2 regions of the Variovorax sp. OV084 genome follow, and region 1 is predicted to be linked to the other one. Evidence: predicted binding sites of a transcription regulator. Region 1 holds the regulator's gene; the other holds the start of a gene.
What was found. The regulator NrdR, encoded in region 1, represses ribonucleotide reductase genes. The targets are predictions, from matches to a motif close to CACNANATNTNGTG.
Positions count from the first base shown of each region.

Region 2: BMW87_RS22040 (ribonucleoside-diphosphate reductase subunit alpha) is a predicted target of NrdR. The motif match lies at 1,540-1,553, and genes of this name have one in related genera.

Region 1 is NZ_FOII01000001.1:294,759-298,988, forward strand. Features, by position in the region: gene BMW87_RS01510 (PilC/PilY family type IV pilus protein) at 1-1,599, shown strand, start outside; gene BMW87_RS01515 (type IV pilin protein) at 1,613-2,074, shown strand; gene nrdR (transcriptional regulator NrdR) at 2,110-2,553, opposite strand; gene glyA (serine hydroxymethyltransferase) at 2,578-3,822, opposite strand; ZMP/ZTP riboswitch at 3,864-3,989, opposite strand; gene BMW87_RS01530 (lytic transglycosylase domain-containing protein) at 4,020-4,230, opposite strand, start outside.
Region 2 is NZ_FOII01000009.1:147,617-151,846, forward strand. Features, by position in the region: gene BMW87_RS22040 (ribonucleoside-diphosphate reductase subunit alpha) at 1-1,456, opposite strand, end outside; gene ampD (1,6-anhydro-N-acetylmuramyl-L-alanine amidase AmpD) at 1,813-2,406, opposite strand; gene BMW87_RS22050 (sigma-54-dependent transcriptional regulator) at 2,393-3,949, opposite strand; gene BMW87_RS22055 (two-component system sensor histidine kinase NtrB) at 3,954-4,230, opposite strand, start outside.

The DNA of each region.
Region 1 (4,230 bases):
CATGTGCTCGGCGACATCGTGGGCTCCAGCGTCTGGTACGCGGGACAGCCGAAGAGTGGCTTCACTGGCAACGCCTATGCGGCGTTCGCGGCCATCCCCCGCGCGCCGATGGTCTATGTCGGCGCCAACGACGGCATGTTGCATGCTTTCAACGCGAGCACCGGCAAGGAGGCGTTCGCCTACGTGCCCGAAGGCCTCTACGGCACGGCGGCGGCGCCGAATCTCAAGCGGCTCAGCGAAGGCGGCTACACCCACCGGTACTACGTCGACGGCAGTGCCTTCGTCGCCGACATCTACATGGGGCCGACATCCTCGGCCAAGACGACCGACGAGCAGAAGGCGGCGAACTGGAAGTCTTTGCTCGTGGGCACGCTGGGCGCGGGTGGCAAAGGCTACTTCGTGCTCGACGCCACCAGGCCCGAGAGCGTCGACGAGGGCAAGGCCGCCAGCGTCGCGCTGATCGACACGACCGCGCTTGCGGACGACGACCTGGGCCATCAGTTCCAGCAGCCTGCGCTCGATTCCTTCTCGGGGCGGGCGCTGCAGGTCGCCCAGTTGAGCAACGACCGAAAGGCCCTGATCCTGGGCAACGGCTACAACAGCAAGAGCGAGAAGGCGGTGCTGTGGATCCAGTATCTCGATGGCGACAAGGCGGTGCTCAAGATTCCGGCGCCGGTCACGCAGGAGAAGGACACGGGCAACGGCCTGTCCGCGCCACGTCCGGTGGACCTCAATGGCGATGGCAAGGTCGACCTTGTCTACGCCGGAGACCTGCTCGGCAATCTCTGGAAGTTCGACCTCGGCGGCACCGACAGCCGTCAGTGGAAAGCCACGATGGGGCCTCTCAGCTCGAATCGTCCGGCCGCAACCGGGGCCGCGACCCCGTCCGGCCTCGACAACAAGCCGCTGTTCGCGGCCGGCGCCAGCCAGCCGATCACGACGGCGCCGGTGGTTGTGGGGCATCCGCGCGGTGGCTACATGGTGGTGTTCGGCACCGGTCGGCTGTTCGCCTCCGGCGACGAGCGCTCGACCGCCGACCAGTACCTGTACGGCATCTGGGACCCGGTCAACGGAAGCTCGAGCACCGCGACGAGGAACGACCTCGTGGTGCAGACCATCGGCGCCACACCGGTCGAGGAGGGCGATGCCGAGTTGCGCACCGTCTCCCACAACGCCGTGAGCTACACCGGCTCGGAGGCCAAGCGCGGCTGGCACCTGAAGCTGCCTGCGTCGGGAGAGCGTGTCGTCTATCCGGGTGATGTGCTGACCAGCGGCATCGGGCTGTTCTCGAGCACCATTCCCGGCTCAGTCAGCAATTCGGTCACCTGCACCGCCGGAACGGGCGACGACGGCTGGTCGCTGGTAATCGACTTCTTCAGCGGCTCGGCGCCCGAGGGCATTGCGTATTCCACTTCCGGCGCGGTGGGGGCCTATGCCGGCTTCCGGAATCGCTCCGGCAAGGACGACATGGTTCTTCAGCCGAAGAACAAGGAAAAGGGCAAAGACGTGATCTGCAATGCCGCCGGAGAGTGCAAGACGTTGACACGGCCCGACGTCGTGCGCCGCTTCGGCTGGCGCAGCCTGATGTCGACCGACTGAAGGGAGGAGAACCATGAAAAAGCAATCCAGGACACAGACTGGTAGACGGGGCCGCTCGCGCGGCTTCACGCTGATCGAACTCATGATCGTGACGACGGTGATCGGCATCCTCGCCGCCATCGCCTACCCGAACTACACGCGCTACGTGCTGCGGGCCAAGCGCGCCGATGCCAAACAACAGTTGTTGCAGGCGGCGCAGTGGACCGAGCGCTACATGACCGCCAACGGACGCTATCCGCCGACGACCGTCGCGCTGCCGGCCGGACTGGGGCAGTCGCCGTCGTCCGGCACGGCGAACTATTCCATCAGCTATGTCGCAAGAAACGAGACCAGCTACACCTTGCAAGCCGTTCCAGCGGGGGCTTCGCGCAATGACGAGTGCGGAACCCTCACGGTCAACCAGCTGGGCGTCAAGCTGGCGGGCAGCAGCACCGACGCTTCGAGTGCGCTGGTGCAGCTTTGCTGGAACCGTTGAGGTGCCTGTGAGAGTACGGCCGTTGCCGACGCGGCTCAGATGTCGCGCAGCAACTGCCTGAACTCGTCCACGTCCTCGAAGCTGCGGTACACCGAGGCAAAGCGCACGTAGGCGACCTTGTCGAGCTTCTTGAGTTCGCGCATGACGAGTTCGCCGACCTTGGTCGAGTCGATTTCGCGCAGGCCGCTGGCCAGCAGCTTCTGCTCGATGCGCAGCAGGGCGTTGTCGATCTGCTCGATGCTCACCGGGCGCTTGCGCAGCGCCAGCATCATGGAGGCGCGAACCTTGGTCGAGTCGAAGTCGGCGCGGCTGCCGTCCTTCTTCACGACCACGGGAAAGTTGACGTCGGGCCGCTCGTAGGTGGTGAAGCGCTTGTCGCAGGCGCTGCACTGGCGGCGCCTGCGGACAAAGTCGGCGTCTTCCGAAACGCGGGTCTCGACGACCTGCGTTTCAAGATGACCGCAAAAAGGGCATTTCATGCGGTCAGGTCTTCTTGCTCGGAATCAGCGGTAGACAGGGAAGCGGCTCGTCAGCGCGTGAACCTTGGCGCGCACGGCGTCGATGTTCGCCGCGTCGCGCGGGTTCTCGAGCACGTCGGCGATCAGGTTTGCGGTGATTCGGGCCTCTTCGTCCTTGAAGCCGCGGGTGGTCATGGCGGGGGTGCCGATGCGCACGCCGCTGGTGACCATCGGCTTTTCCGGGTCGTTGGGGATCGCGTTCTTGTTGATCGTCATGTGGGCGCTGCCCAGCACGGCTTCGGCTTCCTTGCCGGTGATGCCCTTGGCGCGCAGGTCGACCAGCATCACGTGGCTTTCGGTGCGTCCGCTCACGATGCGCAGGCCGCGCTGGGTGAGGGTGTCGGCCACGATCTGGGCGTTCTTGACCACCTGTTGCTGGTAAGCCTTGAACTCGGGCGCCATGGCTTCCTTGAACGCGACGGCCTTGGCGGCGATCACGTGCATCAGCGGGCCGCCTTGCAGGCCGGGGAAGATGGCGCTGTTGATTGCTTTCTCGTGCTGCGACTTCATCAGGATGATGCCGCCGCGCGGGCCGCGCAGGCTCTTGTGGGTGGTGGAGGTGACCACGTCGGCATGCGGCACCGGGTTGGGGTACACGCCCGCGGCCACGAGGCCTGCGTAGTGGGCGATGTCGACCATGAAGATCGCGCCGACGTCCTTGGCCACCTTGGCGAAGCGCTCGAAATCGATGCGCAGCGAATACGCCGAGGCGCCCGCGATGATGAGCTTGGGCATGTGCTCGTGCGCCTTGCGTTCCATCGCGTCGTAGTCGATGGCTTCGTTGGCGTCCAGGCCGTAGCTCACGACGTTGAACCACTTGCCGCTCATATTGAGAGGCATGCCGTGGGTCAGGTGGCCGCCTTCGGCCAGGCTCATGCCCATGATGGTGTCGCCGGGCTTCAGGAAGGCGAGCATCACGGCTTCGTTGGCCGAGGCGCCGCAATGCGGCTGCACGTTGGCGGCGTCGGCGCCGAAGATCTGCTTGACGCGGTCGATGGCCAGCTGCTCGGCCACGTCGACGTGCTCGCAGCCGCCGTAGTAGCGCTTGCCCGGATAGCCTTCGGCGTACTTATTAGTGAGCTGCGAGCCCTGGGCAGCCATGACGGCCGGCGAGGCGTAGTTCTCGCTGGCGATCAGCTCGATGTGATGTTCCTGGCGCGCGTTTTCGGCTTGAATCGCGGCCCAGATTTCGGGATCGGTCTGTTCGACCAGGATGTTGCGTTGGTACATGGCAGTCCTTTGAAGACGAGGTCCTTGTTCTTCAACCAAACAAGGGCTGCCCAGGCGAACGGCTGAACGCCTGTTGTGGTCAGGCGGTACGCTTCCCAGTGGTATTCCACGTCAGCGCGTGGCACCGTGTTCGGGTGCTGCGCCTATCGCCAGTCGCGTACCCGCCGAGTGTAGCTCACACCCGGCCCGAAACCTCTTCAGGAAACGGAGGAGAGCAGGGCCACCTTGGCCGGCTCAGTGCGTTCTTCGGCAGGCTTGGGCGGTGTTGCCACAGGGATCGGCTGCGGACGCACGGTTGGCGGCGTGACCGTCGACGGCGCGCGGCCGTTGGCCACCTGCAGCAGGCGTTCGTGCTCGGCCATCACCTTGGCGGCGTAGCCGCCGTCGTCCTCGAGGTTGGCCGCGCCC
Region 2 (4,230 bases), on a different contig from region 1:
GGATCCAGTTGGCGGTGTTCATGTCGTGCGTGCGGCGGCGGTCGTCGCCGGTGTTCTTGCGCAGCTCCAGGAACTCCTCGATGTCGAGGTGCCAGGTTTCGAGGTACGTGCAGACAGCGCCCTTGCGCTTGCCGCCCTGGTTCACGGCCACTGCCGTGTCGTTCACCACCTTCAGGAACGGCACCACGCCCTGCGATTCGCCGTTCGTGCCCTTGATGTGGCTGCCGAGCGCGCGCACGCGGGTCCAGTCGTTGCCCAGGCCGCCGGCGAACTTCGACAGCAGCGCGTTTTCCTTGATCGACTCGTAGATGCCGTCGAGGTCGTCGGGCACCGTGGTCAGGTAGCAGCTCGACAGCTGCGAGCGCAGCGTGCCGGCGTTGAACAGCGTGGGCGTGCTCGACATGAAGTCGAACGACGACAGCACTTCGTAGAACTCGATGGCGCGGGCTTCGCGGTCGATTTCGTTCAGCGACAGGCCCATGGCCACGCGCATGAAGAAGGCCTGCGGCAGCTCGATGCGGGTCTTGCGCACGTGCAGGAAGTAGCGGTCGTACAGGGTCTGCAGGCCGAGGTAGTCGAACTGGTTGTCACGCTCGGCCTTCAGCGCCGCGCCCAGGCGGGGCAGGTCGTACTGCAGCAGCTTTTCGTCGAGCAGGTCGTTGTCCACGCCCTTCTTGATGAACTGCGGGAAGTAGTCGGCGTAGGCAGTGGCGCGCTCGGCCGGCATCACTTCGCGGCCGATGATCTCCTTGAAGATCGTGTGCAGCAGCAGGCGCGCGGTGGCGAAGGTGTAGTCGGGGTCTTTCTCGATCAGCGTGCGGGCCGCCAGGATCGAAGCCTTGTAGACCTCGTCGAGCGGCACGCCGTCGTACAGGTTGCGCATCGTCTCGGCGACGATCGGTGCGGACGTGATGCTGTCGCCCAGGTTTTCGCAGGCCGACTCGATCAGGCCTTTGAGTTCGTTCAGGTCAAGGGTGACGAGCTCGCCGTTGTCCAGCACGTGCAGTGCAGGCGTGGCCGGCACGTCTTGCTCGCCCTGCTTCGAGCGCTCCTGCGTGCGGCGTTCGCGGTACAGCACGTAGGCGCGGGCAATTTCGTGATGGCCGCCGCGCATCAGGCCGAGTTCGACCTGGTCTTGCACGTCTTCGATGTGGAAGGTGCCGCCGCCCGGACGCGAGCGCACCAGCGCGCGGATCACGCCCTGAGTGAGCACGTCGACCGTTTCGCGCACGCTGGCCGAAGCCGCGCCCTGGGTGCCGTGCACGGCCAGGAAGGCTTTCATCATCGCGATGGCGATCTTGTTCGGCTCGAAGGGCACGACAGCGCCGTTGCGGCGGATGATCTGGTAGTGGGCCAGGTTCTGGCCGGTGGGGGAGCCAGCAGTGTCTCGCTGCTGCTGCGGTGGCGTCGAGGGAACGGCACGCGGGGTCGATTGGGGGTTCAGGGCAGTTTGCATTCGCTTCCTCTCGGTTGGCAATTCTTGTTGGATGGCGGCGCCTGGGCCGGGCGCTGCGCCGGTGTGGATGACCGGACAGGGGACACTATATCTAGGGTGCGGGGGGTGTACAACCCACTAGATGTAGCGTTTTCCTATGGATACAAGGATTGCCGGTATTACTTCCGCCATAGGACACGGCCAGCGATGCCGCTTGAATACTGGCCTATGGTCTCTCAACCCGCATGGGGCTTGGCTTGCAAGCCGATTTGGGCCTGCAGGCCGCATGGTTGCTGAATCGCGCGGTTGCTATTTTCGCATTGCTGCGCTGCAAGAACGACGCATCACGAGACGCCGCACGATTGAAAAAATTAGCGCTACACCACCTGCGGCGGAAACATCTGTGGATTCCAGCCGAGCTGTTCGCGCAGCAGGCGCCAGTCGAAGCCCGCGCCCGGATCCTGTTTGCGGCCCGGCGCGATGTGCTCGTGGCCGGCGATGTGCGCGATCGCGTAGTGCTGCGCGATGGCGGCGCACAGGCTCGCGAGCGTCTCGTATTGCGGCTCTTCGAAGGGCTGGCCTTCGAGGCCTTCGAGCTCGATGCCGACTGAGTCGTCGTTGCAGTTGCCGCGGCCGCGCCACGACGACACGCCGGCATGCCAGGCACGGTCGTCGCAGCTCACGAACTGCCAGAGTTCGCCGTTGCGGCGCACGTAGAAATGCGAAGACACCTCGAGGCCGCGGATCGACTGGAAGTAGGGGTGTGCGTCCCAGTCGAGCTGGTTGGTGAACAGTTGCTGCACCGCGTCGCCGCCATATTCGCCGGGCGGCAGGCTGATTGAATGCAGCACGATGAGGTCGGTCTGCGCGCCCGTGGGGCGGGGCCCGAAGTTCGGCGAGCGCAGCGCCTTCGCGAAGCGATACCAGCCGGCTTGCCAGAGCCCGCTGTCGTTGGCTTCAGTCGTCGACATGGCTGCTCGCGCCATCGTCGCCGTTGGGCGTGGTGATACCCAGCCGCGCGATGCGGTAGCGGATCTGGCGCAGGCTCATGCCGAGCCGCGCGGCGGCCGCGGTGCGGTTGAAGCCGCTCTCGTGCAGCGCACGCACGAGGATCTCGCGCTCCTGCTGATCGAGATAGGCCTGCAGGTCGGAGGGCAGCGGCGGCGGCGCGACCTTGGGCGGCGCCACCGGCACGCTCGGAAGCGGAGCCAGCGCGACAGGCGCGTCGGTGACGGGCGACAGCGGGGCCGGCGCGGACGCCGCGGCTTCGGCCGCAGCAGTGAAGCCGCCCATCAGGTCGAGATGAAGTTCGTCGCCATCGTTCAGCGCCACTGCGCGGTGCAACAGGTTTTCGAGCTCGCGCACGTTGCCGTTCAGCGGATGCTGCGCGAGGCGGCGCAGCAGTTCGTTCGACAGATGCGGCACGGGCAGGCCGCCGTCCTGTGCGATGCGCGAGAGCAGCGCGGCGCACAGCGCGGGCAGGTCCTCGCGCCGGTCGCGCAGTGCGGGCACGGCGATCTCGATCACGTTGAGGCGGTAGAAAAGATCCTGGCGGAAGCGGCCGGCCTGCACTTCGGCATGCAGGTCTTTGTGGGTGGCGCTGACGATGCGCACGTCGACAGCTTCTTCCTGGGTCGAGCCGATCGAGCGCACGCTGCGCTCCTGGATCGCGCGCAGCAGCTTCGACTGCATGGCCAGCGGCAGGTCGCCGATCTCGTCGAGAAACAGCGTGCCGCCGCGCGCGGCCTGGAAGTAGCCGTCACGGTCTTGCGAGGAGCCGGTGTACGAGCCCTTGCGCGCGCCGAAGAACTCGGCTTCGAGCAGGTTCTCGGGAATCGCGCCGCAGTTCACTGCGACGAATGGGCCTTCGCTGCGCTGGCTGCAGGCATGCACCGCGCGCGCAACCAGCTCCTTGCCGGTGCCCGATTCGCCACGCACCAGCACCGGCGCCATGCCGCGCGCCACCTTGGCGATGCGCGACTTGACGAGGCGCATGGGCTCCGATTCGCCCACGAGACGGTCGAGCGCGGCGATGCCGGTGCCGGAGGTGACCACCGTTGCGTCGGCGCTGTTGTTGCTCGCGGGTACCGCTTGCACGGGCTTGGCCACCGGCTGCGGCGCCAGCCGCGCCTGCACGGCGGAAGCCACGACGGCGCGGAACTGCTTCAGGTCGACCGGCTTCGTGAGGTAGTCGAAGGCGCCGGCCTTCAGCGCTTCCACCGCGTTCTCGGCCGAACCGTAGGCCGTCATCACCACGCAGCGCTCGCTGCGCTGGGCCTTCTGGATGCGGTGGATGATCTCCATGCCCTGCCCGTCGGGCAGCCGCATGTCGGTGATCACGGCGTCGAAGCGGCCGGCCTCCAGGTGCTGCCAGGCTTCCGACACGCTGCCCGCGGCCTCGACGCGATAGCCCTCGCGCAGCAGCGTCAATTCATAGAGCGTGCGCAGGTCGGGTTCGTCGTCGATGACCAGGATCTGCGCCGGTCGTTGGGCGGAAGGGGGGGGAGTGCTCACGGCGCTATTGTGTCAGCCGGTTTTCGCTGGGGGCGAAGCTGACGAAGAATTCGTTGCCCTCGGGCCCGCCCGGCACCAGCGCGCGCCGCTCGTAGCCGATGGTGGCGCCATGCCGCCGGCACAGCTCGCGGCACAGGAACAGGCCGAGCCCGCTGGAGCGGCTCTCGGAAGAAAAGAAAGGCTCGAACAGGTGCCGCTGCACCGCCGGCTCCAGCGGCGCGCCGTCGCTCCACACCATCAGGCTGGGGCGGTTGGTGCCGCTGCGCTGCAGCGCGGTCAGC